Regions from separate parts of the Bradyrhizobium sp. AZCC 1678 genome, predicted to be linked through region 3. Evidence: predicted binding sites of a transcription regulator. Region 3 holds the regulator's gene; each other region holds the start of a gene.

Region 1 (7,867 bases), 6.0 Mb from region 3:
CCGACCTCCGGCCGCAGGTTCGGATTCGGCAGGAAGCAGAACAATCCGACCGTACCACCCGGGCAGGGGAAGAACGGAGGGCCGCCGCCGGTCGCGTGTTCGCCGGCAATCAGCGTTTCCGTGATCGAGGGCGCACGATAGCCTTCGGCATAGCTGACATAGGGCGTGAAGCCCGCCACCGGCGTCACACCGATGGTGATCTTCGGTGAGAAGCGGTCGCCGCCGCCACCGGTCGCCACCGTCGGCGAATGAAGGTCGTAGCGGTCGTAGCGGATGGCGCTGACGGCCTCGAACCAGGTCGAATAGTTCTGCTTCAACTGCGCGAATCCGCCAGACACGGTGCGCAGGCCGCCGGGTGTGGTAATGTTGGAATTGCCGCGGCTGTCGGAGGTTCTCACGTCATCCTGAAATGCATCGACCCCGATCGTGACCGCGTTGCGCCAGTCGCCGACATTGAACCGCGTCGTATTGTAGACGTCGATCCCGAGCGTATCGAGCACGTAGCCTCGCTTGTCACCCACGCAGCCGGAAACGTTGTTGCCGAAGCCGCCGCCGCAATAGGTCGAGGGCGTCGTGCTGAGGTGGGCGGTCTTGATCTGGTCATTGTCGGTGCGGTTACCGTAGAGCGACATATTCCAGTCCCAGAGATTGTCATCCGGCTTGCTGTATTTCCAGGTGACTGTCCCCGTGTAGTTCTTGGCATCGGACGCATAGACCGACGATCCCTGGTTCAGCGCGCGCAGTGCAGCGGTCGTCGTCGGCCCGCGATTGAACTGGCCGATGCTGTACTGATAATCCTGGAATATGGCGCCGAACTTGATCTCATGGCCATCGGCGGGGCGCACGGTCAGCTTCATCAGGCCGGCCGCGATCTCGTTGCCGGTATTGCCGATCTCGGTGCCGTTGCCGTCCTTGTAGTTGCCCTGCGTGCGGTAGACCGCGCCGCCGAAAACATCGACATTGGGATCGGCGCGGACGCCGCCGAAGATCGATCCGAGGCCGCGAGCACTGTTGGTGCCGCCGGAGCCGGTCATGTCGACGCCCCAGCGCTCGCCGGGGCGCACCACGTCATCGATGTCCTTGGTGCGGAACGAGACCACGCCGCCGATCGCGCCGGAGCCGTAGATGTTCGCGGTCGGGCCGCGCACCACATCGACGCTGCCGACTAGCTCGGGATCGAGAAAAAACGAGCCGTTGGCGTTGTGGCCGGTGCGCTGGTAGTTCTGCCGCGCGCCGTCGACGACGACCGCGACGCGGCCGAAATCCTGCAGGCCGCGGATGTTGATGACGGTCGAGGGATCGTCGCCGCGCTCCTGGACCGACACGCCAGGTATTTGGTAGAGGATGCCGGACAGCCGGTTCGGCTGCAGGCCCTGGATCTGCTCCAGCGTGACCACGCTGACCGGCGCCAGCGCGTCGATGGCGCGCTCCTCGGTCTTCGACGCCGCCACCGTGATCGCATCGAGCGACTGCACCGGCACGGCGCCGATCTGCGCCCGCGCGTTCATGACCGGCGCCGGCGCCTGCGTATCCTGCTGCGGCTTGGCTTGCTGGCGCTTGGCCTGCTTCTGTTTCTTCTGCTCGGGAGAGCGCGTGACGGCCTCCGCTTCGAGCGCCTGCGTGAACGCTGCGCTCGACGACATCAATGCGAACGAAAATGCCGACGCGCCCAAAACCAAGGCGCGCGAATGCCTGACCCCGAAAGCCATACTGCCCCAACCTGTTGTTTCTCTTGGGTTTGGCTGGCGGGCGCCGCGGTGATGCGCGGCTGCTTGCTGGCTAACGATTTTCGCGACCGGGCACCCCCGCTCGTATCGCGTTGATCTTGGTTACGCCGCGTTGCGGAACTGGTCAATGACGGCACGGCGCACTTTATATCGATTGTAAAGTGCAGCAGTTGGATTGCGCGTCGATCAAATTATACAAGCAGCTAGTCGGGAACATTGGGACACCACAGCAATTATGGCGGCACCTTCAGGAGACAATGTCGGAGGCGCCGGAAAACATGCCGAAAATCCGCCGTCTGCGAGACGCCTTCTCACCATGAACGGCAGCCGGATCGACAGCCGCGAGCTGTTCGCGACCGAGCGCGAAATCATCATCGCGCACGGCGAGGACAATTATCGCCTGCGGCTGACGTCGCAGAACAAGCTGATCCTGACCAAGTGAACCAGGTGAACCGGCAATGACATTATGTCGCATGCTCGCACTGTCGGCCGCCGCGGGCTGCTTCCTGCTCGGCAACGTCGCGCTCGCCGCAGGCATTACGGTGCATGATGCCCGCAACCGCGACGTCACGATCTCAGATCCCGCGCGGATCGTCTCGATCGGCGGCGCGATCACCGAAATCCTCTACGCGCTGGGCTTCGAGGACCGCCTCACCGGCGTGGACTCCACCAGCTTCTATCCGCCCGCGGCGCTGCGCGACAAACCGAATGTCGGCTACATGCGGCAGCTTTCGGCCGAGGGCGTGCTCGGGCTCAATCCCTCGCTGGTGCTCGCGGTACAGGGGTCCGGGCCGAAGGAAACCATGGACGTGCTGGAGGCGGCCAACGTGCCGCTGGTGCTGGTGCCCGAAACCTTTTCCGAACAGGGCCTGATCGACAAGATCAAGCTGGTCGGCCACGCGATGGGTGCGGACAAGCGGGCCGAATGCCTGACGGAAGTCGTCACCGGCGATCTTTCGCAATTGCGCGAGCTGCGCGCCAAGGTGACCAAGCCGGTGCGCGTGATGTTCGTGATGTCACTGCTGAACGGCCGGGCGATGGCCGCGGGCCAGAAGACCGCCGCCAACGAAATCATCGCGATGGCCGGCGCCGTCAACGCGATTGATGGCTATGACGGCTACAAGATCATCAATGACGAGGCGATCGTGGCTGCAAAGCCCGACGTGGTACTGTCGATCCAGCGCGGCAAGGACTCGGTGGACGCCGAAGCCGTATACGTCCATCCCGCCTTTGCGCTGACCCCCGTCGCGGCCAACAAGAGCTTCATCTCCATGGAAGGCCTCTATCTGCTCGGCTTCGGGCCGCGCACGGCGGCAGCCGCACGCGATCTCTCGATCAAGCTGTATCCGGCGCTGGCGCCGCAGGCCGAGAAATTCAAGCCGGCGGCACTCTCCGCAAACTGCCGGCAGTGACGGCGCTATCCGACAGCACGGAACGGGCGAAGCGCCGCAGCGGATACGCGTTGCGCCCTCCTGCTTCGCTGACCCTCCTCTGTCTGTTGGCGGCACTTGCCGGTGCGGCGCTGGTCGCACTCACCATGGGCGCCGCCGGCATTCCGCTGGCGCGGCTGCCGGCCGCGCTCGGGCTGTGGGCTGACGCCGTCCCCGGTCCAACGCTCGCGCGCGACCAACTCGTGCTGTGGTCGATCCGGATTCCGAGGATTGCTGCGGCGGCGATGGTGGGCGCTCTGCTCGCGGCATCCGGCGCGATCATGCAGGGGCTGTTTCGCAATCCTCTGGCCGATCCTGCCCTCGTCGGCGTTTCCTCCGGCGGCGCGTTCGCGGCCGCCGCGGCGATCGTATTCACCGACAGCCGGTTCGGCCAGAGCCTCCACTTTATGCAGAATCAATTGTTGCCGCTCGCAGCCTTTATCGGTTCGCTGGCAACGACGATCATCCTCTACTCCATCGCCAGCCGCTCGGGACGGACGTCGATTGCGATCTTTCTGCTGGCGGGAATTGCGATTGCCGCCATCGCCAATGCCGGCGTCGGGTTACTCGTGTTCATCGCCGACGATCGCCAGTTGCGCGACATCACGTTCTGGATGCTGGGCTCGCTGAGCGGCGCAACCTGGCCCAAGCTCGCCACGCTGGCGCCGGTGCTGGGGCTCGCCTTGATCGCCTGCGTCTCGATCGCGCGCGGGCTCGATGTGCTGGTATTGGGCGAGGCCGAGGCGTTTCACAGCGGCGTCGATGTCGAACGCTTGAAGCGGATTTCGATCGTGCTGGTGTCGGCAATGACGGGCGTTGCGGTCTCGGTCTGCGGCGTCGTCGGCTTTGTCGGCATCGTGGTGCCGCATCTTTTGCGGCTGTTAATTGGCCCAGCGCACCGGCTGCTGCTGCCGGCCTCGATGCTATTCGGTGCGGTGCTGCTGGTGGGCGCCGATGCGCTAGCCCGCACCATCGTGGCGCCCGCGGAAATGCCGATCGGCATCCTGACGGCGGCGATCGGTGCGCCGTTCTTCTTAGGCATGCTGTTGCGCCAGCGCGGGCTGGTTTCGCTATGACCGCGATTCTCGAAGCGCAATCGATCTCGATGGTGGTCGGGGGCGCCACGCTGGTCGACGGCATCGATCTGAAAATTGCAGCCGGCGAGATGGTCGCGATCGTTGGCCCCAACGGCGCCGGCAAATCGACCCTGCTGCGGATGCTGTCCGGCGATCTCCGCCCGACGCGCGGGCAGATCAAATTGAAGCAGCGCGAGATCCATCTCTATCCACCGCGACAGCTCGCTTATCACCGCACGATGCTGTCGCAGCATGTCAACGTCACCTTCCCGTTCACGGTCGAGGAGATCGTCCATATGGGCGCAGGCGACACCGGCCGCGCCGCCGCGCAACGGCTGGTCGATGCCGCTCTCGACGAGGTCGGACTCACGCATTTCAGTCACCGGCAATTGCCGACGCTCTCCGGCGGCGAGCAGCAACGCGCGCATTTTGCCCGCGTTCTGGTGCAGCTCGCCTGCGGCGAACAACAGCACGGCCCCGGCCTGCTGCTGCTGGACGAGCCGACCTCCAGCCTCGACATGCGCCACCAGATCGATCTGGTGGAGACGGCAAGAGGGCGCGCTCAGAATGGCACGGCTGTCATCGCCGTGCTGCACGACCTCAATCTGGCGATGCGTTTCGCCGACCGGATCGTGCTGCTGCATCGCGGCAAGCTCGCCGTCGACGGCGGCCGCACTGACGCGATCACGGCCGAGACCATCCGCCGGATTTTTGAGGTAGACGTCACGATCGACTACACCGATCAGGGCGTGCCGTTCCTGCTGCCGCAAACCATGCGGCCCGCAGGCCCGCCCTAGAGCCCGGTTCTGATTGAATCAGAACCGGCTCTAGGTTTTTGTTTTGACGCGTTTTCTTGACGCGAACCGGGGCCCGCTTCGCTGGAAAACGCTGTGACGGCATAACGCCGCAAGGCTTATCCAACGGCGTTACAGGTTCTTCACAGAACTGTCAGCCAACTGTAACAGCCGCTCCGCAAGACACAGCGCGCCATCATTCACAGGAGGTCCGCCATGCGCGTGTCATTGCTCTGCTCCGTCGCGTCGATATTTCTGGCCAGCGCCGCCTTCGCCCAAGGCGAAGGGGAGTTTCCCGCCACGCTGAAGGGCCACGCCGTGCTGCCGGCGCAGAGCTTCATCGATGCGCCCACGGACGCGCCTGACGATCTCAAAACCACCGGCAAATACACCACCGGCAAGCGCGTCGACACCGTCGGCAGCGTGATGGGCAAATCCTACGAGCGGCCGACCGGCGTATCGCTGCCGTTCAAGGGCCAGCCGCTGCAGGGCCATTCCGGCATCAAGGTGATGCCGGACGGTTCGTTCTGGGTGCTCACCGACAACGGCATGGGCTCGCGCTACAACTCGGCCGACTCGATGCTCTATCTCAACCGCCACAAGATCGACTGGGCGACCGGCAAGATCGAGCGGCAGGAAACCATCTTCCTGCACGATCCCGACAGGAAGGTGCCGTTCCGCATCCTGCATGAGGACACCGCAAAACGTTATTTCACCGGCGCCGACTTCGACACCGAAGGCTTTCAGATCATCGGCGACACTTTCTGGATCGGCGACGAGTTCGGGCCGTATGTGCTGAAGGCCGACAGGATGGGCAAGATCCTGGCCGTGTTCGACACCATGGCTGACGGCAAGCCGGTGCGCTCGCCCGACCATTGGTCGGTGCAGTCGCCGGGCGCACCCGGCGCGAGCTACACCACGGTCAATCTGCGCCGCTCCAAGGGCTATGAAGGTTTTGCCGCGTCGAAGGACGGCAAGTTCCTCTACGGCCTGCTGGAAGGCCCGCTGTGGGATACCGAGAAGAAGGATTTTGAAAAGGTCGACGGCAAGGAAGCCTCGCGGATTCTCGAATTCGACGTTGCCGCCGGAAAATTTACCGGCCGCTACTGGCACTATGCGTTCGAGCAGAACGGCAACGCCATCGGCGACTTCAACATGATCGACGCGTCAAGCGGCCTGATCATCGAGCGCGACAACGGCGAAGGCACCGCGGACAAGGCCTGCCCGCAGGGTCAACGCGGCGAAAACTGTTTCCCCGACCTCGCCAAATTCAAGCGCGTCTACAAGGTAGAATTCTCCGACGCCAATGTCGGCAAGCCGGTGCGCAAGATCGCCTATATCGACCTGATGAAGATCAAGGATCCCGACAAGAAGGCGCGCAAGCCGCTCAACGACGCCGTCTTGACGTTCCCGTTCTTCACCATCGAGAACGTCGACCGCGTCGACGACACCCATATCATCGTCGGCAACGACAACAATTTGCCGTTCTCGTCGAGCCGCGATCCGAATAAGGCCGACGACAATGAGTTCGTGCTGTTGGAAGTGGGTGAGTTCCTGAAGGCGAAGTGACGCTGCCCCTTCTCCCTCTCCCCGTGAAGAACGGGGAGAGGGAGAAGTCCGTGGCGAGCACTGCCGCATAAGCACAGAGCGCCCTACCCCGCCGGCACCATCACCACGCCCTTGTCCTTCGGCCAGCGTATCCGCCAGGCGAAGTTGATGTCCCTGACCTCGCCCGCCTTCGCCTCAAAAGCCCATTCCAGCACACCGCGCCTGTCGCGGATGTTGCTCGCGGTCGGCGCTGTCGTCGACGGCAACATCTCGACCACGATGTCCTCGTTCTCGCTGACCGGCAACTGATCCTCGATCGCGATCCGGATCGGGAAATCATGGCCGTTGCGCACATTGGTCTTGAACGCGCGTTCATCGGTCTTCGACGTCGTCACGATCAGGCCGGCCGAGCCCTCGTTGCGTTTGACGACGGTGCGCTCGATCTTGATCTTGTCGTCGGCGCCAAACCCGAGCCGAACGGTTTCATCCTTGCTGGCGGCGGCCATCAGCCCGCGGCCGACGAAGACACCGTCGCGATAGATCGAAACCCGGCCGGGCAGCAATGGCGCGTCCTCGGTCTGCTTGAAACTTGCTTCCAGGAACGCGGTCGGATCCAGCACCGGCGCCGCGCGCACGGCGAGATCGGGCGCGATGGTCGCGGTGGAGACGCGCAGGCTCTTGGCGCCTTCGCTGGCGCCGAGGCTGACGCGACCGGGAATCTTGAACACCACCTGGAAGCCGCTGACGTCAGCCGCGGCCTGTTGCTCGGCCGCCTTCTCCATCACCGGCTCCTCGGCTTTCCCCCCGCTAGCGCGGAACTGCCTCGACCTCTCCGGAGCTGGCGCAGCCAAGTTCATCGCAGTATCCGATACGGAGCCCGCGGCCACCGGGCGCGGTACTTGCGGGTATTGAACGACGAGCGACTTCAGGTCGGGCACGTTGCCGCCGCGCGCGGTGCGCACGGTCGAGACGCTGAGCGCGACATTGGACCAATCCTCGCCGGTGTTTTGGGTGATTTCGGCGCGGCGCACCAGTTCGAGCGCAGGCTTGCGGTCCTTGGCGCCGGTGTCGAGACGGGCGTCGTAGAGCGGCGTCCAGCGCGCGTTGCGCACGGCATAAGTCACGCGCAGCGTCGCTTTCGTCGCGGCGGCTGCCGCGAGCTCGATCCGGACTTCCAGTCTGCTCGGCGGCTTCTGCGCCCGGTCCTGCTCGAGACGCGCGATTTCGCGGTCGAGCTCGCGCTGCTTGCGCCCGGCGTCGCGGATCGCGGCGTCGGCGCTGGCGATTTCATC
Region 2 (7,867 bases), 2.0 Mb from region 3:
CTCTTGCTTGTTCAGGTCGTTTTCCTTGTCCTTCATCAGGAAGCGGATCGCTTCCGAAGTCAGGTACATGTCGTTACGGGTGTTGCCGACGGCTTCCGCCGGCACCTTGTTCAGCGAACCGTACTTCTGGACCTGGTCGCCGATATCCTTCACCAGCACGGCCAGCGAGGGGTAGGTGCCTTCGCTGATCTTGCGGGCGGCGACGTATTGCGTCACCGCGGGCCGCGGGTCGCCGATGATGCTATGGCCGGCGCCCTTGGCGGCGATCACCTTGGAGGCGGCTTCCGAGGTCTTCTGGAACTGCACCACCTGGGATTCCGGCAGGGCACGGTTCAGAGCGTAGGCGGTCGGCACCGTGCCGATCAGGATCAGCATGATCAGGCCCATGCCCTTCTGGCCGTCGTTGGAGCCGTGCGCGAAGCTGACGCCGGTGCAGGTCGCGATCAGGACGCCGCGGATCCACAGCGGCGGCGGCTTGTTGCCTTCGGGCGCGGCATACAGCGCCGGATTGCGGACGACGAACTTCAGCACCAGCAGCAGGATCGCCGCCATGCAGAAGCCGAACAGCGGCGAGAGCAGCAGCGCGTAACCGATCTCGGTCGCCTTGGTCCAGTCGACACCCGAGGTGCCGTCGCGGCCGCGCATCAGCGCGTTGGCTATGCCGACGCCGATGATCGAGCCGATCAGCGTGTGCGAGGAAGATGCCGGCAGGCCGAAATACCAGGTGCCGAGATTCCAGACGATGGCGGCAATCAACAGCGCGAACACCATCGCAAAACCGGCGCTGCTTCCGACCTGGAGGATCAATTCCACCGGCAGCAGCGAGACGATGCCGAAGGCGACCGCGCCGGAGGAGAGCAGCACGCCGAGGAAATTGAAGAAGCCCGACCACATCACGGCGAATTCCGCCGGCAGCGAATGGGTGTAGATCACGGTCGCGACCGCGTTGGCGGTGTCGTGGAAGCCGTTGACGAATTCGAAGCCGAGCGCGATCAGGAGCGCCACGAACAGCAGGATATAGGGCAGGTAGGCGGTGACCCGCATGCCGGTCGCGTCGATGTCGGCGTAGATGCTGTAGGCGACGTACAGCAGCCCGGCGGCGAGGATGCCGCAGAACAGGATCATGGTCAGCGGATTGAAACCCTTGTCGAGGTTCGGCCGGGAGGCCGGCTGGACGGGCGCCGCGTCGCCCATCGATGGATTGAGAGCAACATCGGTCATTCTGACACCCCGCCGAAATAAACTGACTGAGGGAGCATTTTTGACTGAGGGACTTGAAGGTTGGATGACAGGCAGCGATTGGCTCGGCCTGGGGGCAGACGATGCAAGGCGCGTCGGCGCGGGCGTATGCCTTGGCGCCGGATGCTTCTCCTTGGAATCGTTGGGCCATTGGCGAGGCGGTGCCGCGCGATGGCGCAGTTCCCGTCCTTATCAATGCGGGTTGAAGCAATGCGGATTGAACTATTCCGGTCGCGTGCGGCCGAGGGATTGCGCGCCGCTACCTCTCACCGTTTCCTCATGCCGTCGCCTCTCGTATGGTCGGCTTCGCGGCGGAAGAGTGGGTCGCGCGCTGCACGGCGCCGGGGCTGAAGTGGACCGCGCAGCGCGTCGACCGTATGGGAGCGTCATGGCGTGACCAGACGTCCCACATTCCCTTGAGAATGCGATTGTGTCTTCTATCAATTAATGGTTGCAGATGGAATTGTCAATTTTTCCCGTTATATTTCACCAATAATTGCGGCTGCCGGATTGGCGGAATTCAGGCCGCATGTGCTGATTTTCGCAGCACGTCGGCGGCTATTTTGAGGTCCTGGACGAAGCGCCGGTATTCCCGCGCCTTGGCCTCGGCGTCCGGCAATCGCAACAGATAGGACGGGTGCACCGTCACCAGCGCCCTGGTGCCGTCGTCGAGATCGATCGGGCGGCCGCGGTTCTTGTTGATCGGGGTAATTTTCCCGAACACACTTTGCGCTGCGGTAGCGCCCATTGCCACCACCAACTCGGGTTTGATCGCGGCGAGTTCCCGTTCGTACCATTGCCGGCACGCCTTGATCTCCGGCGTATTCGGCTTCTGGTGCAGTCGGATCTTTCCGCGCGGCACGAACTTGAAATGCTTGACCGCATTGGTGACGTAGACCGTGCGGCGGTCGATCCCGGCCTCTTCCAGCGCGCGGTCGAGCATTTGACCCGCGGGACCTACGAACGGTTTTCCGGCAATATCTTCCTTGTCGCCGGGCTGCTCGCCGACCAGCATGATCCGCGCCGTTTGCCGGCCTTCGCCGAATACGGTCTGCGTCGCATCCTTGTAGAGATGACAGGCGCGGCAATCGGCGGCTTCCTCGCGCAGCATCTCAATATCGTCAGCCTGTTTGCGGGCCATTTCGCTCGCCGTGTCGTTTGCTTTGGGCGGTTTCAGGGGGTTAATCAACGAGGCCTCCGGCAGGTTCCGCCAGTATTTCCGTGGCATCTCCTTACTCGTCGCCTGCACTTTCAGCCGGGCCGGATTGAAAATGCTGGCGTAATAACTCCGCCAGGTTTCCTCCAGCCGATCCGCGGTCGGAGCTTCGCTCTTGGCGACGCCGGGTGTGATCGAGACGGCATGGCCGTCCCAATGCGCGCAGACGTCAGGCGTCAGGATCGACCAGGGCATGTCGGCGAAGCGCCGCGCGAAGAACGGCGCGGCCAGTTCGACGATGTGATGCTCCGGCTCGAACCAGGCGACGAAGTGCGATTTGTGCTCGCGGCCGATTTCGCGGAAGCGGACAAAGGCGTGCATCTTGTGCTCGTCGCGGCGCACGGCCTTTGCCATCGCGGCGACCTCGGCCACGTCAGGATCGGTTGCGAGTTCAAGCACGTCGTGATGAATTCGCAACCGATACAGCAGACGGTAGAGCAGGGCAAACCGCTCAGGGTTGCGGTGCAGGATCGCGACTTCAGCCAGTTCGACGAATTTGGCAGGTACGTTGAACGTGCCATGTGGCGGCTCGAGCGGCGCCGCCGCCGGCTCGAACAGTTCGGGCGCATCGCCCGTCACGCGCCAGCTCACATCGGAGGGTTTCACATCGCCCAGTGCCAGTGCGCGGGCGGCTTTCCGCCAGCCATCGAAATCGGTTTCGCTGTCGAGGGTGATGTGGTGCATTTGCTTACTCCACGTACTTCGCTGTCATCCCCGCGCAACGGCTTTGCCGTTGTCGCTGGAGGAGCCGCGTAAGCGGCGTCTCGAAGGATGGGCCGCGTTCCTGTCATCCTTCGAGGCTCGCAAGTGCTCGGCAGCGCCTTTCTTCTTGGGATGCCGCGTGCGGGGTTGGCATGCGCCAGGATTTCCAGCTTACGTTGTACGGCCATCGTTGAATCCCTTTGATTCCATTCATGAATCGGCTGAGCGTCGATCTCGATTGACTCTGTCGGGCCGGTTAGCTTTATATTAGAACATATCATGAACAAATGAGCCGGCCGCGGGTTCACTAGGAAAAAGCGGTAAAGGCCAAATTTTCTTAAGGAGCGGGGCATGAGCACCGCACGCACAAGCACGCTTACGAATTTGCGCGGGAGCATCGAGCGGATCGAGACGCATGGCGATGCGCATGACCTCAACAAGGTCGCGCTTGGCCATGCGGCCGCGGATGCGACGCTGTGCGGCGGTCTTGCGGTCGCAGCGGTGCATGAAGTGTTCGCCGAGGGCCGCCAGAGCGCGGCGGCCACGGGGTTCATTGCAGGGCTGGCGGGAAGGGTATCGCCGCGCCGGCCGCTGGTTTGGGTGCGGCAGGATTTTTCGGAAATTGAATCCGGCGCGCTGTCGATGAACGGGCTTCGCGAGTTGGGTCTCGATCCGCGGCTGCTCGTGACGGTGCGCGCGCCGGACACCGACGCCGCGTTGCGGACCGCCGCCGACGCGGTGGCCTGCGATGCGCTCGGCGCCGTCGTGCTGGAAGTCTGGGGGCAGGCCCGCCAGCTCGATCTCGTCGCCAGCCGCAAGCTCACGCTGGCGGCGCAGGCCTCCGGCGTCACTGCGCTGCTGCTGCGGGTGGCGGCGGAGCCGCGGCCCTCGACCGCGGAGACAAGATGGATCGTGCGCGCGGCGCATTCGCCGCCTTCTGCTCCATGGACCGCGTGGGGCGCGCCGGTGTTCGACGCGCAACTGGTTCGTAACCGTCATGGCCCGGTCGGCCGCTGGATCATGGAATGGAAATGTGATGAGTGCCTCTTCAGCGAACCGTCGGCGTATCCTCAGCCTGTGGCTGCCACGCCTGCCCATCGACCGCATCAAGCGCAAGCTTTCGGGCAGCGGCGACGCGCTGGATAAAACCCCCAGCGTCGTCGTCGCCAAACAGCATAACGCCATTCTGATTTATGCGCTTGATGAGTTGGCCGTACACGCCGGCCTCTCGATCGGCCTGCCGCTCGCCAACGCTCGCGCGATCTGTCCCGAGCTGACGGTGTTCGACGCCGACGAGGTCGCCGACCGCAAGACGCTCGACGACATCGCCGACTGGTGCGACCGCTTCACGCCGCTGGTGGCGCTCGATCCGCCGCATGGGCTTTATCTCGACATCACCGGCTGCGCCCACCTGTTCGGCGGCGAGCGCGCGTTGCTGCAGACCGTGAGCGGCGCGCTGAGCCGACGCGGCTTTGCCGTCAGCGCCGCGATCGCCTCGACCGCGATCTGCGCCCGGACGCTGACGCGCCAGACTTCCGGAAAGATCGTTGCTGATGGCGAGGAGGCCGAGGCTGTCAGCCCGCTGCCGGTATCCGCACTCGGCGCCGGTGACGCCATCACCGGCGGCCTGCGCCGCGCGGGCCTGAAGACCATCGGCGACGTCGCCTCGCGCGGACGTCACGAGATCACGGCGCGGTTTGGCGCAGGCTTCACCACGCTGCTGGAGCAGGCGCTGGGGCAGGGCGATGCGCCGATCAGTCCCCGAAAGCCGCTGCCGGATTACATCGTCGAAAAACGCTTTCCCGAACCGGTCGCCACCGACACCGTGATCGCGATGAACCTGTCCGCGCTCGCTGCCATGCTGGTCACGGCGATGGACAAGCAAGGCAAGGGCGCGCGGCGGCTGGAAGCAAGTTTTTTCCGCACTGACGGGGCGGTGCGCACGATCCCGGTCGATACCGGCCGTCCGGTGACGAAAGCGGAAGTGATCGACCGCCTGTTTCGCGAGCGGCTCGATGCGCTCAACGATCCCCTCGATCCCGGCTTCGGCTTCGATCTCATCAGGCTTTCCGCCAGCCGCACCGAAATCGTGGTGCAGCAGCAGCGCGACCTCGACGCCAACGTGCATGACAATGACGAACTGGCCGCGCTGATCGACCGCATCGCCGCGCGCATCGGGGGCAAGCGTGTCGTCGTGCACCTGCCGCAGGATACCCACATCCCAGAGCGCGCCGTGTTGGCCGTAACAGCGCAGCATCATCTGGCGGCGGCTGCGCAGGCCGCCTGGCCCGAGCGCATCGAAAGCGAGCCGCCGCTGCGGCCCCTGCGGCTGTTCGACAGGCCGGAGCCCATCAACGTGCCGTTCGCAACCGTGCCCGACGGCCCGCCGCATCAGTTCACCTGGCGGCGCGTGACGCATGCGGTGGTGCGGGTGGAGGGGCCCGAACGCATCTCCATGGAATGGTGGAAGCAAAACGGCGATGGGCCGACGCGGGATTATTTCCGCATCGAGGATGAAGCGGGGCTTCGTTTCTGGATCTTTCGCGACGGGCTCTATGAAAGCGAACTGGCCGACGAAGAGAGCGAACCCGCATCAGTCCGATGGTTCGTGCACGGGCTGTTCGCATGAAACGCCCCGCTGACATTTCCGGCTATGCCGAGATTGGCATCACCACCAATTTCTCGTTCCTGCGCGGCGGCTCCGATCCGCGCGCCTATGTGCATCAGGCAAGCGAGCTCGGCATCCCCGCCATCGGCATCGCCGACCACAACACGCTGGCCGGCGTGGTGCGCGCGTACAAGGAACTCGACAATCCCGAGGTCATGCACAAGCCAAAGCTTCTGATCGGCGCTCGCCTCGTCTTTATCGACGGCACGCCCGATATTCTGGTCTATCCGCGCGACCGCGCCGCCTATGGCCGGCTCTGCCAGTTGCTGACCCGCGGCAAGCGCGGCGACGACATCACGCGGATCGAGAAGGGCGAGTGTCATCTGCGGTTCGATGACCTGCTTGAATTCGCCGAGGGGCAGCTTCTGGTGCTGGCGCTGCCGCATCGCTTCGACGGGGAAAGCGCGCAAGAAATTCTGCAGCGACTGAAGCAGAGTCGGGCGGCCGGCGTGTGGCTTGCCGCAAGCCTGCTCTACCGCGGCGACGACAAGCGCCGGCTGGCGCGGCTGCATCGTCTGGCGCTTGCGGCAAAAGTGCCGCTGCTGGCGACCAACGAGGTGCTGTACCACCATCCCGCCCGCCGTCGCTTACATGACGTGCTCACCTGTATCAGAGAGAAGACCACCATCGACGCCATCGGCAGGCGGCTGGAAGCCAATGCCGAGCGATACCTGAAGCCGGCCCGCGAAATGGTGCGGCTGTTTCGCGACCTGCCCGAGGCCATCGCGGAAACCATGCGCTTTGCGGGGCGCATTTCATTTTCGCTCGATCAGCTCAAGTACCAGTATCCGGACGAGCCGGTGCCGCCGGGCAAGACCGCGCAGCAGCATCTGGAAGATCTGACCTGGGCTGGTGTCGACAAATATTTCGGCGGTGAAATCTCTGACACGCTGCGCGCCACCTTGCGGAAAGAACTCGCGCTGATCGCCGAGCTCAAATACGCGCATTATTTTCTCACCGTGCACGACATCGTCCATTATGCGCGCAGCCAGAACATCCTGTGCCAGGGAAGGGGATCGGCGGCAAACTCCGCCGTCTGCTACGTGCTCGGCATTACCTCGGTCGACCCGACCAAGGTCGATCTGTTGTTCGAGCGCTTCATCTCCAAGGAGCGGCTGGAGCCGCCCGACATCGACGTCGATTTCGAGCATTCGCGGCGCGAGGAGGTGATGCAATATGTCTACCGCCGCTACGGCCGCCACCGCGCCGCGATCATCGCCACCGTCATCCATTATCGTCCACGCAGCGCGATCCGCGACGTCGGCAAGGCGCTGGGGTTGACGGAGGATGTCACCGCGGCGCTCGCCGATACCGTATGGGGAAGCTGGGGCAAGGGCCTCAACGAGATGCAGGTCCGCCAGGCCGGGCTCGACCCACAGAATGCGATGGTCGAACTCGCGGTCGAACTTGCCACCGAACTGATCGAATTCCCTCGCCATCTGTCGCAGCATGTCGGCGGCTATGTGCTGACGCAGGACCGGCTTGACACCTATGTGCCGATCGGCAACGCCGCGATGGATGACCGCACCTTCATCGAATGGGACAAGGACGACGTCGACGCGCTTCATATGATGAAGGTCGACGTGCTGGCGCTGGGCATGCTGACCTGCATCCGCAAATGTTTTGATCTGATCGACGAGCACAAAGGCGAGCGTTGGGAGTTGGCGACCGTCAAGCAGGACGACTCTAAAGTCTACGACATGCTGTGCCGGGGTGAATCGCTCGGCGTATTCCAGGTCGAAAGCCGCGCACAGATGAACATGCTGCCGCGGCTGAAGCCGCGCACCTTCTACGATCTCGTCATCGAGGTCGCGATCGTGCGGCCCGGTCCGATCCAGGGCGACATGGTGCATCCCTATTTGCGGCGGCGGAACGGCCAGGAAAAGGTGAGCTATCCGTCACCGTCGCCCGACCACGGCCCGGCGGATGAACTGTATCGCGTGCTGCACAAGACGCTCGGCGTGCCCCTGTTCCAGGAACAGGCGATGCGGATCGCGATCGAGGCCGCCAGGTTCACCTCCGAAGAGGCCAATGGCCTGCGC
Region 3 (7,867 bases):
CGGCGATGATCAACAAGGCCGGCAAGACCGTGCAGCCGACCATCGCAGCGTTCCAGGCGGCCGCCTCCAACGCCGACTGGGCCAAGGCGCCCGGCTACTACGTGATCCTTACCGACCAGCCCGGCGAAGCCTCCTGGCCGATCACCGCAGCGACCTTCATCCTGATGCACAAGGCTGCAACCGACAAGGCAGCGTCCCAGGAAGCCATCAAGTTCTTCAAATGGTCGTTCGAGAAGGGCGCCAAGATGGCCGAAGAACTCGACTACATCCCGATGCCGGAATCGGTCGTCAAGCTGATCGAAAAGACCTGGTCGGCCGAGATCAAGAGCTGATCGGGCCTGCGCCTCGCAACACGATCGCTCAACCCGGGGTGTCCGGGTTGAGCACCCCTCTCGGGACAGGAGAGGCAAGAACAATGCGCGAGCCGAAAAAGCCGTGCACCGAAGTCCGGGTCGTTGGGCTATAGTAAAGGGGATTGGGCGTGGCAGAAATGGCGGTTGATAGCGACGCAATGGAGGCTGCCGGACCTTATGATCGCGCAAGGGCTCTCAGCGCGTTCAAGCTCGGCGACGTCACCTTCTATTGGATCACGCGCGCCTGCGCGATCTCGGTTCTCCTCATCCTGGGCGGCATCATCATTTCGCTGATCGTCGGCGCTTGGCCCGCCATCCGCGAATATGGCGTAGCCTTCCTGTGGACGCAGCGCTGGGCGCCGTCGGCCGATCCGCCTGTTCTCGGCGCGCTCGGCCCGATCTACGGCACGCTGATCACCTCCGTGATCGCGATGATGATCGCCATTCCCGTCGGCCTCGGCATCGCGATTTTCCTCACCGAGATCTGCCCGATCTGGCTGCGCCGCCCCATTGGACTTGCGGTCGAACTGCTCGCCGGCATTCCCTCGATCATCTACGGCATGTGGGGCTTCTTCATATTGGGCCCGTTCCTGGCCAACACCTTCCAGCCCTTCATGATCAGCGTGTTCGACGGCGTCCCCGTGCTGGGCACGATCTTCGCGGGTCCCCCTTCCTATCTCAGCCTGTTCAACGCTGCGCTTATTCTCGCGATCATGGTGCTGCCCTTCATCACCGCAATCTCGGTCGACGTCTTCAAGACGGTGCCGCCGGTATTGAAGGAAGCGGCCTATGGCGTCGGCTGCACCACCTGGGAAGTCGTCCGCAACGTCGTCATCCCCTACACAAGGGTCGGCGTGATCGGCGGCATCATGCTGGCGCTTGGCCGCGCGCTCGGCGAGACGATGGCGGTCACCTTCATCATCGGCAACTCGTTCAAGATCCAGTCCTCGATCTTCGCGCCGGGCACCACGATCTCAGCCGCCATCGCGTCCGAATTCGCCGAGAGCGACGGGCTGCATCAATCCGGCCTGATCCTGCTTGGTCTCTTGCTGTTCGTTCTGACGTTCTTCGTGCTCGCAGCCGCGCGGCTGATGCTGATGCGGCTGGAAAAGAAGGCGGGGAACTAGCACCATGAACCCGATTTACGCATCCCGCCGCCGCAACAATATCATCATCAAGTTCCTGTGCCTGGGAGCTGCGCTGTTCGGCGTGACCTGGCTGGCGCTGATCCTGTTCACGCTGTTCTACAACGGCCTTGCCGGCTTGAATCTTGCCGTCTTCACCCAGGATACGCCGCCGCCGGGTTCGACCGATGGCGGCCTGCGCAACGCCATCATCGGCTCGATCATGATGACCGTGATCGGGGTCGGCATCGGCGCGCCGCTCGGCCTGTTCGCCGGCACGTACCTCGCCGAATACGGCAAGCACGACAGGCTCACCTCGGTGATCCGCTTCATCAACGACATCCTGCTGAGCGCGCCGTCGATCATTATCGGCCTGTTCATCTACGGCGCCATCGTGGTGCCGATGGGCGGCTTCTCGGCCTTTGCCGGCTGTCTGGCGCTCGCCGTGATCGTGATCCCCGTCGTGGTGCGCACCACCGAGGACATGCTGGGGCTGGTGCCCAATCCGCTGCGCGAGGCGGCCTCCGCGCTCGGCCTGCCGCGCTCGCTGGTGATCCGGCGGATCGCCTATCGTGCGGCCCGCTCAGGCCTGATCACCGGCGTGCTGCTCGCCACCGCCCGCGTCGCCGGTGAAACCGCGCCGCTGCTGTTCACCGCGCTTTCGAACCAGTTCTTCAGCCTGGACATGACCAAGACGATGGCCAACCTGCCGGTCACCATCAACAACTTCGTGCAGAGCCCCTATGTCTACTGGAAACAGCTCGCCTGGAGCGGGGCGCTCTTGATCACGCTCACCGTACTTGCCCTGAATATTGGCGCGCGCATTCTCGGCGCCGAGAGGACATCCAAATGACCGATCTCTCCGTATCCGTGAGTTCCGCGAGCGGGCCCGTTCCGCAGGTGGCGCTGCCCGAGGCCGCGCCCAAGGTGACCGCCCGCGGCCTGAACTTTTACTATGGCGACCATCACGCGCTGAAGAACATCAACCTGACGCTCGGCACCCACCGCGTCACCGCCTTCATCGGCCCGTCCGGCTGCGGCAAGTCCACGCTGCTGCGGATCTTCAACCGGATGTACGATCTCTATCCCGGCCAGAAGGCGACCGGGCAATTGATGCTCGACCAGACCAACATCCTCGACCCCAAGCTCGACCTCAATCTGCTGCGGGCCCGCGTCGGCATGGTGTTCCAGAAGCCGACGCCGTTCCCGATGACGATCTACGAAAACATCGCCTTCGGCATCCGCCTCTATGAGAAGATCTCCAAGTCCGAGATGGATGGCCGGGTCGAGAAGGCGCTGCGCGGCGGCGCGCTGTGGAACGAGGTCAAGGACAAGCTGAACGCCTCGGGCCTCTCACTGTCCGGCGGCCAGCAGCAGCGGCTCTGCATCGCGCGCACGGTCGCGGTGCGGCCCGAGGTGATTTTGTTTGACGAGCCGTGCTCGGCGCTGGACCCGATTTCGACCGCCAAGATCGAGGAATTGATCCAGGAGCTGGCGGAGGACTACACCATCGCCATCGTCACCCATAACATGCAGCAGGCGGCCCGCGTCTCGGACAAGACCGCCTTCATGTATCTCGGTGAGCTGATCGAGTTCGACGACACCAACAAGATTTTCACCTCGCCGAGCGATCGACGCACCCAGGACTACATCACCGGCCGGTTCGGTTGAGGAGATAACACATGGCTTCTGAACACACCGCCAAGGCATTTGACAGCGATCTTCAGGAATTGACCCGCCTGGTCGCCGAGATGGGCGGCCTGGTCGAACGCATGATCACCGAATCCGTCGATGCGCTGATCCGCCGCGACGTCGCGCTCGGCAAGCGCGTTGTCGCTGCCGACGTTGAAATCGACCGCCTGCAGCATGCAATCGAGGAACGCGCGGTGCTGACCATCGCGCGGCGCCAGCCGATGGCGATCGACCTGCGCGAAATCGTCGGCGCCATGCGGGTTGCCACCGATCTGGAGCGGATCGGCGACCTCGCCAAGAACATGGGCAAGCGGGTTGCCGCGCTGGAGAACGATTTCCAGCCACTGAAGCTGATCCGCGGCCTCGAGCACATGACCGATCTGGTGCAGTCGCAGGTCAAGTCGGTGCTGGATGCCTATGCGGCGCACGACCTGCCGGCGGCGATGGCGGTCTGGAAGGGCGACGAGGAAGTCGACGCCATCTGCACCTCGCTGTTCCGCGAACTTCTCACCTACATGATGGAAGATCCGCGCAACATCTCGTTCTGCATTCATTTGATGTTCTGCGCCAAGAACATCGAACGGATCGGCGACCACGCCACCAACATCGCCGAAACCGTATTCTACATGATCGAGGGACAGCAGATGCTCGACCAGCGCCCCAAGGGCGACATGACGACGTTTGCGACCACGATACCGAATAGCTGAGGGATACAAGAATGAGCGCGCGCATAATGGTGGTCGAGGACGAGGAAGCGCTGACCACGCTGTTGCGCTACAACCTCGACGCTGAAGGCTATGACGTCGAAACCGTCGCCCGCGGCGACGACGCCGATACGCGGCTGAAGGAGCGCGTGCCGGATCTCGTCGTGCTCGACTGGATGCTGCCGGGGCTGTCAGGCATCGAACTCTGCCGCCGCCTGCGCGCCCGGCCGGAGACCAAGCAATTGCCGATCATCATGCTCACGGCACGCGGCGAGGAGAGCGAGCGGGTGCGGGGCCTGGCGACCGGCGCCGACGATTACATCGTCAAGCCGTTCTCGGTGCCGGAGCTGCTGGCGCGGGTGAAGGGCCTGTTGCGGCGGGCAAGTCCCGAGCGGCTCGCCACCGTGCTCACCTATGGCGACATCGAACTCGACCGCGAAAAACGCCGCGTCGCGCGTTCGGGCCGCTCCATCGATCTCGGCCCGACCGAGTATCGCCTGCTGGAATTTTTTCTCGAGCATCCCGGCCGCGTCTTCAGCCGCGAGCAGTTGCTCGACAGCGTCTGGGGCCGCGACATCTATATCGACGAGCGCACCGTCGACGTCCACATCGGCCGCCTGCGCAAACTGCTCAACCCGGGCCGCGAACAGGACCCGATCCGCACCGTGCGCGGCGCGGGGTATGCGCTGGATGACAGGTTTGCGAAGGTGGAGTAGGGCGCGACCGAAGTCAGCCCCGCGCAAGAACGATATCGAAATTCAGAACGCGATGGTCTGCTCCATCTTCCGATGGAAGTGGCTCTGCAATCAGCAGATCGGGACGCAGCGCAGCGTTGAGCAGCCTGTCGCAGGCATTGAGCGGCTCGCCGGGAAAATACATCTGGGTGATCAGCCGCTCGAATCGGCCGTGAACTTCGAAGTGGATATGAGGCGGGCGCATCCAATCTGGACCTGCGGGATAAGCTCCAGGCTTGACGGTTTTGATCCGATAGACGCCGTCGTTATCAGATAGAATGCCGACGCAACCGACAAAGCGTGGATCGAGCGGCGCGGGATTGAGGTCGTTGGCATGCACGTAGCGGCCAAAAGTGTTGGCCTGCCAGATCGTGACGGGTACCCCGCGAACGGGTTCGCCGTCGAGATTGAGCACCCTCCCTGTGACCTCGATGATTTCTCCCTGCGCACACCCTTCGAAACCCCTGACCGAGGTCAGGTCGGCTTGTGAGGCTGGCGTCTGCCCGGTCGGGAAGTAGGGACCGAGAATCTGGTCCGGTGTCCGGTGCAGCCGCGTGCCCGTTGAGTTGTCCATGACCCCCTCAATCTTCTGGCGTAAAGCCGGAGGCCTGGACGATTGGGCCCCAGCGGTCGAAATCGGATTTGATCAGTTGCGCAAATTCCTTCGGCGTTTGGCCGGCGGGATCTACGGAAAGCTTGGCCAAGGCCGTTTTGAAGGCGTCGGTGTTCACCACCGCGCGGATCGCCTCATTGAGGCGGTTCACCGTTCCGGCAGGCGTATTTGCCGGAACGAAGACGCCAAACCACTCGTTGGCTTCCAGCGCGGAATATCCGGCCTCCCGAACCGTCGGCACATCGAGAAGCAGCGGGGATCGTTGCGATCCAGTTGTCGCCAGTGCCCTTATGGCGCCGGATTGCACATGCGGCAGTGCAGTGCCGATTGGATAGATCGTAGCGGCGATTTGACCGCCGATCAGATCCTGAATGCCGCCGGGGCCGCCATAGGGCAGATGCACGAATTCGAACCTGCCCGCTTTGGCCAGGCTCACGCCGGTGAAGTGCAGCATCGACCCGGCCGCCGCCGTACCGTAGGTGGCTTGCTTGGGATTAGCCGCGCACCATTTCACGAAATCGGCCAGCGTCCTGACGTCGGCAGGCACCATCGGACCGATGGTGATCAGAAATGGAAAGGAGCAGACTGTAGTGACGGGAGCGAAATCCTTGAACGCATCATAGCCCAGCGACTTGTAGACGTGGGGAAAAACGGCGAAGCTGGAGGCGGGCGTCAGGATCATCGCCGTGCCATCGGCCGGGCCGCTTTTCAGCGCGCCGAGCGCCAGACGCCCGCCGGCGCCGGGACGATTGTCGACGATGAATGAAAGTGATTGATCCTTCATTCCCTCAACGAGCCTCCTCGCAATCACGTCGATCGTGCCCCCCGCACCGAACCCCACCAGCATCCGCGAAGCTGTCTGGGCGCTCGCCATGCGGATCGCGTCGGGGACAATGGCGGCGAGGCCGCCCGCGCACGCCATCGATACGAATCTTCGCTTCGTGATCATGTGATCGTCCTTCTCCAGCGAATTTGTCCGGTCGGTCATCATCGAACCGCCGCCAACTCTGGTCCGCCGGGGCATTATCTGGTAGACCGAAAATTGCGGCATCCCTGTAACCGCTGGGTTAAGCCCGAATGGACTGGTCGGATCGAATTGGCCGCCGCATCAAGTTGCGGGACCTTCATATTGTGATGGCGGTTGCCGACACCGGCAGCATGGCGAAGGCGGCTGCCAGGCTCAGAATTTCACATCCTGCCGTCTCCAAGGCGGTATCCGAAATTGAAGGCACGCTCGGCGTGCGATTGTTCGATCGAGGCTCGCAGGGCGCCGAACTCACGGCCTATGGCGAGGTGTTGCTTCGATGCGGCATCAATGTCTTCGACGAGATGCAACAAGGCCTTCGCTCGCTCCAACATTTGTCCGATCCAAACTCGGGCGAGGTGAGGGTGGGATGCACCGACATCATTCTGCACAGCCTGGTGCCGGCTATCGTGCGGGAATTTTCCAAGGCACATCCCGGCGTTCAGCTTGACGTGAAGCTGACCAATCCGGGTGGACATCAAATTCAGGAACTGCGCGAGCGCAAAATTGATCTGCTGATTACGAGAGCCACGGGACAGCACGAGGACTTCCATTCCGAAGTCCTGTTCGATGAACCCTTTGTCTTCGTTGTGGGGGCGCAAAGTGAATTGGCGCGAAAGCGCCGAATTGACCTCACGGACATCATTAAGGGCAATTGGGTCCTGCCACCCTATGACAGCGCGCCAGGCGCGCTCGTTGGCGAGGTATTTCGAGCGAATGGCTTTTCGCCACCGAAGCCGTTGGTCAAAACGATAGCTATTCAGCTCACCGTGTCGCTTATTGCGAGCGGAGAATTTGTAGGAATTCTTCCCATGTCCGTCGCGGCATTAAGCGCGCATCAAGCCGCTTTGAGGGTTTTGCCGTTAAAATCGGCGGGCCCACGGATTTCGGCCGAAATCGTATTTTTGAAGAATCGAACGCTTGGCCCTGCGGTCGCGTCGTTTATCGATTGCACGCGGGAAGTCACGAAATCGCTTGTCCGCGTGCGGCGTTGATTGTTGAAACGGGCTGGCGCACCAGCCAAACCTGACCACGAACGTCTGTGGTTATGGGTCCCGGCTCAAGGCCGGGACGATAGCAACTACCGCGTCGGCTTCGGCTGCTGCCTGCGCCGGTCGGCAGCCGGCTGATACGCAACGCGCGAGTGATGCGCGCAATAGGGCAGGCCCGCGAGTGCCTTGCCGCCGCAGAAGAAAAATTCCGGGCTTGAGGGATCGCCGACCGGCCAGTGGCAGGTGGCTTCGTTCAGTTCGAGCAGCGACAGCCGCTGGCTCATAGGCACCACATTGTCGACGGCGATCGGATCCGGCTCCATCTCGACCTCGAAGGCATGCGCCAGCGCGGTGTTGCCGCGCGAGACCGGGCGCGACACCCGCATCATCTGCTGGGCCGGACGCGCCTTGCGCTGCCGCGGGGCGGCCGAGGAGGGGCTCTTGGCGCGGCCGGACAAGCCCAGCCGGTGCACTTTGCCGATCACTGCGTTTCGCGTCACATTTCCGAGTTCCGCGGCGATCTGGCTGGCCGATAATCCGGCTTCCCAGAGCTTTTTCAGCTGCTCGACGCGATCGTCGGACCAGGTCAATACCGTCATCGTATTCTTCCCTTCGCATCGCGCCGGCCGAT
Region 4 (7,867 bases), 4.1 Mb from region 3:
GTGCTCGGCCTGCTGTCGCCGTTAACGCACGACACTGCCGTCGAACTCCTGTCCTTGCCCGACCGCATCCGCGGCTACGGCCCGGTGAAGGAGAAGGCGGTGCAGGACGCCAAGGCCCGCTACGCGCAGTTGGCAGCCGATCTCGCCAACCCGCCGCCCGCGCCACGCCAGATCGCGGCGGAGTAGGGCTGCCGTAGGGTGGGCAAAGGCGCACTTGCGCCGTGCCCACCATCAAGCATTCCGCTCGCAATGGTGGGCACGCTTCGCTTTGCCCACCCCACGATTCTAAATTTGCGATTCCATTTTCGCTTCTGGGCTGCTTTGCCCCAGGCGTGGCTCTGTCCCAGCCAGTAGCCGCTGAATGTTGGCACGATGGCGCGCAATCACGTAAATGCCACCTGCCATCACCAGTAACCGATAGGGCGTCGGCTGCTCCAAGGCCCAGACGAGGGCGATCGCCGTCAACGCCGCCAGCATCGAACCAAGGGAAACAATCCGAAAAATAACCAGCACAACGCCAAAAACCGTCGCAGCACCCAAACCTACCGGCCAGGACATCGCCAGCAACACGCCGAGCCCCGTCGCAGCGGATTTGCCGCCTGTAAAATTCAACCAAATCGAACGGCCATGCCCCATCAACACGGCAAGTCCGGCCAGGCAAACAGCCCATGGCACCCAGGTTTGCAGATCAAGCGCTGCCGGTGGCGTGACGGACGGCAATGCATAGAACCAGGGATAAAACCAGCGGGCAAAGACGATCGCCGCCGCACCTTTCAGCACATCTACCAGGAGCACCACCAACGCAGGCCATTTCCCCAGGGTCCGCAATACGTTCGTTGCTCCAATGGACTTGGAGCCATGCTCCCGGATATCGATGCCCTTGAGCAGTTTCCCCGCCAGATAGCCCGTGGGCGTAGAACCGAAGAGATAGGCGATCGCCAATCCAACCACGCTCGCTATCCAGAAAACCATGGGATTCACCTCGACGCTCTGATTTCAGGCGATCATCATTTGGTCGTCTACCTTTTTGATCGTCCTGAGTCATTGTAGACGGATTCAGTCCGTAGGGTGGGCAAAGGCGCAAACGCCGTGCCCACCATCTATCAACATTCGCGGCGTCAACGGTGGGCACGCTTCGCTTTGCCCACCTACGCACTGCATCAAGGTCTGCCCCGCCATAGGCTCCGACAACTCTCACCTTGGGTCCCGGCAGGTGCCGGTCGGTGGGGGCATTCCGATCCACCGACACTTGCGGATGGACGAGCCTTCTATCCTATGAAAGGCAGCGGAATTTTCACGCTGAACAATGCTAGACACCCTTTTGAGAAGGGCGGAATGATATTCATTCCGAAGAATGCTTGGAACCGGCCGGTCGCTGCCCTTGCGGTGAGCTATGTGCTCTCCATACTACTGCTACCCATCGCGCTCTATCTGATGCGACTCGGCGCCTAAGAAATGTTAACACTGACCATCGTCCTGCGTATCGTCGCCCTGCTCGCCTTTGCGGGACTCACATTGTTGACAGTCAGCTGGTCTCGCGGACAAGCCAAGACGCGAGCACGTCAGGATCGTGGCGACCGAGCACCGCTGGTGGCGAACCTCACTGCTTTCGGCCTGTTCTTCCTTTCGCTTCTGATCTTTTCCAGCAGCCCCGCCGGTTTCACGGCACTGCTGCTGGCGCTGTCAGGGTCCCTTCTTGCGCTAGTGGGCGCCGCTCTCGTCGTCAGATGCCGGGCCGAGCTCGGTGCCGCTTGGAGCTTCGCGCCCAAAGCAGATCAGAGCACCGGCCTCGTCACAACCGGCCCTTATCGCCTCGTGCGACACCCCATCTATCTGGGCCTTGCACTGCTCGTCATGGGCGAAGCGCTCGCCTTCGGCAGCTGGCCGGCTCTCTTTATTGCGCTGTCGGGGATCGTCCCGACCTTGGCCTGGCGCGCCCGCGCGGAGGAGAAACTGCTCAGCCGTACATTTGGCGAGCGCTTCGAGGTCTATCGACAGCGAACCAAGATGATCATCCCGTACCTTCTCTAGACCCTGCCCACGACGTGTCGATTAACTGTTACGCGATGCGGCAAAGAATAATCGCGAACCTCGGCCCGTGACCTTCTGCCTGACCTCCGGACTATGGATATCTCGAAGCCGCAGCGACGGCGAAGTTCCCATTCATGCGTAGCCTATGCCGCCCTTGAGGCGCGCTAAGAGCCGCGTCGGAGACAACAATCCAAGAGGGACAGACCCAACAAACCAATTCAGAGTCATCAGCGGATGTGAAGAATCCTAACCGCGCCAAAGGCGATCAACAACTAAAACCCTTGCCCAAGTTGCAAGGCGCGAGCCGCGCCCAATTCGTATCTTGCCTTTTAAAGTCCCGGCGAGATCATCTCCGGAGCCATCTACAAATATCCTTCGAGCTTTCACGAATTCCCAAATGAACGGATTCCGCTTCTGAAAAACCTTCTGAACTTCGTCGTGCAGACATCCTGACACGACATCGGGCGGGGAAGCAAACACCTCCGGCAATGTTGAGGACAAACCGGCATCGGTTAGAATATTCCATCGTGAGTTACCGCCCATTACCGGGGATCGCAGGCCGAATATCACTCTGCCGATCCTGCTTTCCCGGATGGCGTAAGAACACATCGCGCAGGGCTCAATAGTTGAATAGATCGTGCACTCATCAAGGCTCGTTGACCCTAATTTTTTCTGAGCTGAAGAAATCGCGACCATCTCAGCGTGCCGCGTAACGTCTCGTTCGTTTCTGACCATATTGAACGATTCGCAAATGAATTCGCCTCGTCGTCCGATGACGGCTGCAAACGGGTATTCCCTCCTTGAACTCGCGGATTGTGCCAGAGCAACGCAGCGGCGCATCATTGCTATATCGAATGCTTCTGAATCATGCTTGTTCATGGCACTGACTTGGTTATGGCACTGACTTTTGCAGCACATCGGCGCCGCTTTACCACCCGCTATGGTTCGCACAGCGGGCGATCATCCTGACGGAGGGTTAGAACGACTATTGTATGGTTGCGTTAACGGTAGCTACTGACGTGCCGGAACTGGTCGGACTCTTGCCTGTCGCTTGAACGGAGAAAGCATCGCTGCCTCTATATCCTGCCTGCGATGTGTATACGTAAGAGGACCTGTTGAGCCTTTGCAACTTCCCGTGCGCCGGTCTTTGTGAAACTCTCGAACTCAATATTTCGCCCGAAATATTGATGGTAAACAAACAACTGCCCCTGGAAGCGATCATGATATAGCCGATCGAGTTAAAGCCCCAGCCTGCTGGCGGTGATCCCGACACCACGCATTGGTTCTGGGCAGGTGCCGGCGTCGCTACTGCTACCAAGCCTAGCGTGACCGCAATGAGTACTGAACACGCTCGCATTATGTGTGTCATTCGGGTGCTCCATTTAAGTCAAGTTGTCGGCTCCTTCGCGTTGTCGTTCAGATGCGGCTGACGACGCCTTCGACCAGCGCAGCGGTTCAATCGGGCACGTTCAACGCCGGCCCGAAGCGACGGCCTGACGTTACTTTTGAGGTTCAGACACGACGAGTCCTTGTCAGGCTGCTCTAGCCTACCAAAACATCGTAGGAGGCGCATTGCCCTTTGGGGCAATACCCCACTGTATGGCGAGAATTGCAGATCTGGCCGGGGAGCTATGCAACGGCTTGCGATCCAATTTCAGAAAGATCAGCGACCGCACGCCCGATGAACTGCTCAATTGAATCAAAAGCTTGTCTCCAGAGCTTCGATGGGGTGTAGTCGCCATCAGCTTGTCACTGCGTTGACGCATGGCCCGCTTCTCACCAGCAACGGGTTAGCGGATGGACCAGCCCCTCGCCGACATCGGCATCATCTCCGCCTATCGCTTCGCGAGCGACGGCTCCGCGACGAAGCTCGACGTCGCCAACCTCGATGCGGAACTCGCCGATCCGCACGGCTGGCTGTGGCTGCATTTCAACCTGGCCAACCGTCGCTGCCACGACTGGCTCGCCAGGAGTGCGTCGCTGTCCGATGTCGCGCGTGAGACCCTGCTCGATGCCGACGAGCATATCCGCCTCGATATCTTCAATGAAGAGATCGCCGGCGTTTTGCCCGACTTGCATCAGCAGTTCATGCAGGAGGGCGACGATCTCCTGCGGGTGCACTTTGCGATCTCGTCAAGGCTGATGATCACCGCCCGGCGCAAGCCGCTGCGCGCGATCGAGCTGACACGGCGTGCGATCGATAGCGGCCGCAAGTTTCCCACGCCGGTGTCGCTGTTCGATGCGATCGTCGACCAGTTCGCCGATGTGATCGGACGCTATTCGGCGGGCCTCGGCGACGAGCTCGACATCGTCGAGGATCATGTGCTGCACGACGAGATCGACGAAGAGCGATTGCGGCTCGGCCGCGTGCGCCTGCAAGCAATCCGCACGCGGCGGCAGCTCTCGCAGATCCGGGCGCTGTTTCACCGCCTGGAGACGACGTCGAATCCGAAACCCTGCTGTCGGCGATGCGCAAGCTTGCGCAGAAGTTCGACGCGCTCGACTACGAGTTCAGCGCGGTCTATGAGCGCGCGCGGCTGCTGCAGGACGAGATCGCCGGCCGCATGACCGCGATCACCAACCGCCGCCTGTTCACGCTGTCGGTCCTGACCGCGTGCATGCTGCCTTCGACGCTGGTCACCGGCTTCTTCGGCATGAACACCAAGGACATGCCGTTCCAGAGCGGCGACGGCGGCACCTGGTACGCGCTGCTGCTGGTGATCGCCGCGGGAGGACTGACCTGGTGGCTGCTCAGGCGGACCAAGGCGCTGTAGGCCGATCATGGTGTGACACGAGCCTCTGCCGTCATGCCCGCGAAGCAGGCATCGCCCCGGCTGGCACGCTTCGCTCCGCCCACCCCGGCGCGGAACCTATGGATCCAAAGCTGCGGTCAAATGCCCGCCTTTGTGCACATTCCGCTACTCAACTCTCCGCTCTTTCGAGGGCGTGGAAAGAGAGTTAGACTTCGGTCGATCAGCGCCAGATAGACGTGCCGAAATCCTGTGATTGGGGGCGACGTCGGTGCCTTCAACAGCAAGCATCGCACATTCATTCAAGACTGGTTGCACGCGCAAGTGCCGCGCAGTGGCCGGTGCGTGTAACGCACGGACACAGGGCAATAGGTCGAAACTGGAGAATGAGGGACAGAGAGGTATCTGATCACTCAAGCTTACGGACGATCACTCGCAAGGCCCAGAGGAGACTCACGATGAACGCGAAATCGGGACGAACCTTATTTGCCGCCGGCCTGATCAGTGCGGCGCTCATCAGCGGCGCAATCGGCCAGCAAGACGACAAGCTCGGTAAGGTAACCTTCGCTACCTCCTGCGACCCAGCTGTGCAAGTCGAGTTCGACCGCGGCGTCGCCATGCTCCATTCGTACTGGTTCTTGATTGCCCGCCGCAAATTCGAAGAGATCCTGAAGCAGGACCCCACTTGCGCCATGGCGTATTGGGGCGTGGCGATGGATCGCCTCGGTAACACCCTTGCCACTACGCCGACGCGAGCCGAGGCCCAGGCGGGTTGGGAAGCAATCGAAAAAGCGCAGGCAACGGGTGCGAAGACGCAGCGGGAGCGCGATTGGATCGATGCCCTTGGCGTCTATTTCCGCGATCATGACAAGGTGGCCGTGGATGCCCGACTGGCAGCCTATAGTGCCGCGATGGAGAGGGTGGCGCAAACCTATCCTGATGACTACGAGGCGCAGGTCTATTACGCGCTGACGCTTCAAGCCTCGGCACCGAAGAGCGATCTCACCTACGCCAATCAGATCAGGTCGGCGGCGCTGTTGGAGAAACTCTTCGAGCAGAATCCGCAGCATCCAGGCGTGACGCACTACCTCATCCACGCCTACGACTTCGCGCCGCTTGCCGAGAAGGGAATCGCGTCGGCGCGGCGCTATGCCGGCATTGCGCCGGCCGTGCCACACGCCCGGCACATGCCGTCGCATATCTACTCGATGGTCGGGCTTTGGGAAGAATCCATCGCCTCGAACGCGTCGTCGCTCGAGATCCAGCCCGACTACTATCACGCGTCGGATTTTTCGGTCTACGCCCATCTGCAACTCGCGCAGGATGCCAAGGCCGAGGCGATGATCAAGAAGTCGCTCGCCACCGCCGACCGCGGCGATCGTCCGATCAACTTCGTTCATTTTACCGCCAAGGCCGCGATGCCGGCGCGTTACGTCCTGGAACGGGCGGATTGGGCCGGCGCTGCCGCGTTGCCGATAACCGCCACCCAATATCCCATGGCGGATTCGTTGGTCCGCTTTACACGCGGTCTGGGCATGGCGCGCACCGGCGATCTCTCGGGCGCCAAAGCAGAGATCGAAGCAATGAAGGCGTTGCAAACGACACTGCAGCGCGCCGACCAGTCCTACTGGGCGGACCGGACCGAGGAGCAGATGCTTGCCGTTTTGGCCTGGATCGCACTGAAGGAAGGCGCGACCGATCAGGCGCAGCGGTTCATGCGCGCCGCCGCCGATGGCGAAGATGGCAGCGTCAAGCATGTGGCGATGGAGAATCGTCTCTATCCGTTCCGCGAATTGCTTGGCGAACTACTCCTTGAGACGGGCCAGCCCGCCGCGGCCCTGAACGAGTTCGAGACCGCTCTCAAGCAGACGCCCAACCGCTTCCGCGCATTCTGGGGAGCCGCCCGCTCCGCCGACAGCGCCGGTGATCGTCAAAAGGCGTCCGACTACTTTGACAAGCTGGTGAACCTCGCCAGCAATGCCGATACGGAGCGGCAGGAAATCCGTGTGGCCCGGGCATATGCGCGCCAGGATGACACGATAGGTAGTGCGCGAAAATAGTCCCTTGGCTGCCGGCCCGGCGCCCGGCAGCCATCAGTTCGAGAAGACAGCGATGATCCGCGCAGTCGCATTGGCAATGATGCTCGGCGTGCTCGTGAGCGGCGTGGCCGCCCATATCATAACGCCGGGCTGGCGGACCGCGATCGCACCGCTGGTCGGCGTACGCGACCGTCCGGTTGAGACCGCCGCCACGGCCGAAGCCTGGCCGATCTGCACCTCCATGGCCTCCGTTGCACCGGACGCCGACTGGGCCCAACTCGATCCCGATTTCAAGGCTGGCAAAAAGGCGCTGCGCGCAGAGAATTGGAGTGGCGCAATCGCGGCGTTCGAACTCGCGGCACTGCGTGACCCGACCAATGCCGATATCCAGAACTACATCGGCTACGCCTATCGGCGGATGCGTCAGATGGGGCCAGCGATTGGCCATTATCAGAAAGCACTGCTGTTGAATGCCCGCCACCGCAGCGCGCATGAGCATCTCGGTGAAGCTTATTTGGTACTGGGCGAACCGGCCAAGGCACAGCAATTGTTGGTGGCATTGGAAAATCTTTGCCTGCTTCCCTGCGAAGAATACGACGACCTCAAGCGCGCCATCGCCGCGTACAAGACGCTGGCCGGGCACTGAGATCGATTCATCGGCCGGCCGCGCCACGCCTTTCAGCGAGAGAGACTGGAACGCGAGGGCCTAGTCTGTCCTGTACTCTTCCGACAACCCGGCCGACGTTATAGGCTGAGTGGACGGACATCGAGTTAGTCCGCGAGCTGCCACTGGGGCGTGCCGAAGTCCCCGTTTCGTATTGGCAGCGTCGATGCTGTCGGCAGGCGTCGCACTTCAATAGACCGACGATCTTTTAGCCGGTGCCTTTTCGCAATCGCACGGTCGTGCGAGCCAGCACGACCTTTTCGCAGTGACAAGGGAGAAACGTCATGAAGACTCACCATTCAGTGACATTAGCGATGCTGGCGGGCTTCGGACTCGGTGCAGTCGCGGTTGAAGGACTCCATGCCCAGGCTAAGCCACCGGTA

The links. The regulator PhoB, encoded in region 3, activates phosphate uptake and scavenging genes when phosphate is short. The targets are predictions, from matches to a motif close to TGTCATNNANCTGTCAT.
Region 1: a site for PhoB is predicted at 5,180-5,196, ahead of V1294_RS34670 (esterase-like activity of phytase family protein). Genes of this name have one in related genera too.
Region 2: a site for PhoB is predicted at 1,275-1,291, ahead of V1294_RS15700 (inorganic phosphate transporter). Genes of this name have one in related genera too.
Region 4: a site for PhoB is predicted at 3,768-3,784, ahead of V1294_RS25705 (CorA family divalent cation transporter). Genes of this name have one in related genera too.

What each region holds. Positions count from the first base shown of each region.
Region 1 covers NZ_JAZHSE010000001.1:7,281,148-7,289,014, forward strand. The annotation lists gene V1294_RS34645 (TonB-dependent hemoglobin/transferrin/lactoferrin family receptor) at 1-1,643, opposite strand, end outside; gene V1294_RS34650 (hemin uptake protein HemP) at 1,963-2,169, shown strand; gene V1294_RS34655 (heme/hemin ABC transporter substrate-binding protein) at 2,186-3,139, shown strand; gene V1294_RS34660 (FecCD family ABC transporter permease) at 3,190-4,233, shown strand; gene V1294_RS34665 (heme ABC transporter ATP-binding protein) at 4,230-5,030, shown strand; gene V1294_RS34670 (esterase-like activity of phytase family protein) at 5,244-6,596, shown strand; gene V1294_RS34675 (mucoidy inhibitor MuiA family protein) at 6,680-7,867, opposite strand, start outside.
Region 2 covers NZ_JAZHSE010000001.1:3,324,892-3,332,758, forward strand. The annotation lists gene V1294_RS15700 (inorganic phosphate transporter) at 1-1,221, opposite strand, end outside; gene V1294_RS15705 (UdgX family uracil-DNA binding protein) at 1,760-3,139, opposite strand; gene V1294_RS15710 (ImuA family protein) at 3,509-4,303, shown strand; gene V1294_RS15715 (Y-family DNA polymerase) at 4,194-5,786, shown strand; gene V1294_RS15720 (error-prone DNA polymerase) at 5,783-7,867, shown strand, end outside.
Region 3 covers NZ_JAZHSE010000001.1:1,292,196-1,300,062, forward strand. The annotation lists gene pstS (phosphate ABC transporter substrate-binding protein PstS) at 1-332, shown strand, start outside; gene pstC (phosphate ABC transporter permease subunit PstC) at 482-1,480, shown strand; gene pstA (phosphate ABC transporter permease PstA) at 1,485-2,330, shown strand; gene pstB (phosphate ABC transporter ATP-binding protein PstB) at 2,327-3,148, shown strand; gene phoU (phosphate signaling complex protein PhoU) at 3,160-3,876, shown strand; gene phoB (phosphate regulon transcriptional regulator PhoB) at 3,888-4,589, shown strand; gene V1294_RS06100 (protocatechuate 3,4-dioxygenase) at 4,603-5,181, opposite strand; gene V1294_RS06105 (tripartite tricarboxylate transporter substrate-binding protein) at 5,189-6,208, opposite strand; gene V1294_RS06110 (LysR family transcriptional regulator) at 6,298-7,239, shown strand; gene V1294_RS06115 (GcrA family cell cycle regulator) at 7,326-7,835, opposite strand.
Region 4 covers NZ_JAZHSE010000001.1:5,366,453-5,374,319, reverse strand. The annotation lists gene V1294_RS25725 (indolepyruvate ferredoxin oxidoreductase family protein) at 1-186, shown strand, start outside; gene plsY (glycerol-3-phosphate 1-O-acyltransferase PlsY) at 286-972, opposite strand; gene V1294_RS25715 (methyltransferase family protein) at 1,456-2,031, shown strand; gene V1294_RS25710 (nucleoside deaminase) at 2,278-2,910, opposite strand; gene V1294_RS25705 (CorA family divalent cation transporter) at 3,829-4,599, shown strand; gene V1294_RS25700 (CorA family divalent cation transporter) at 4,500-4,805, shown strand; gene V1294_RS25695 (hypothetical protein) at 5,021-6,841, shown strand; gene V1294_RS25690 (hypothetical protein) at 6,846-7,466, shown strand; gene V1294_RS25685 (DUF1330 domain-containing protein) at 7,769-7,867, shown strand, end outside.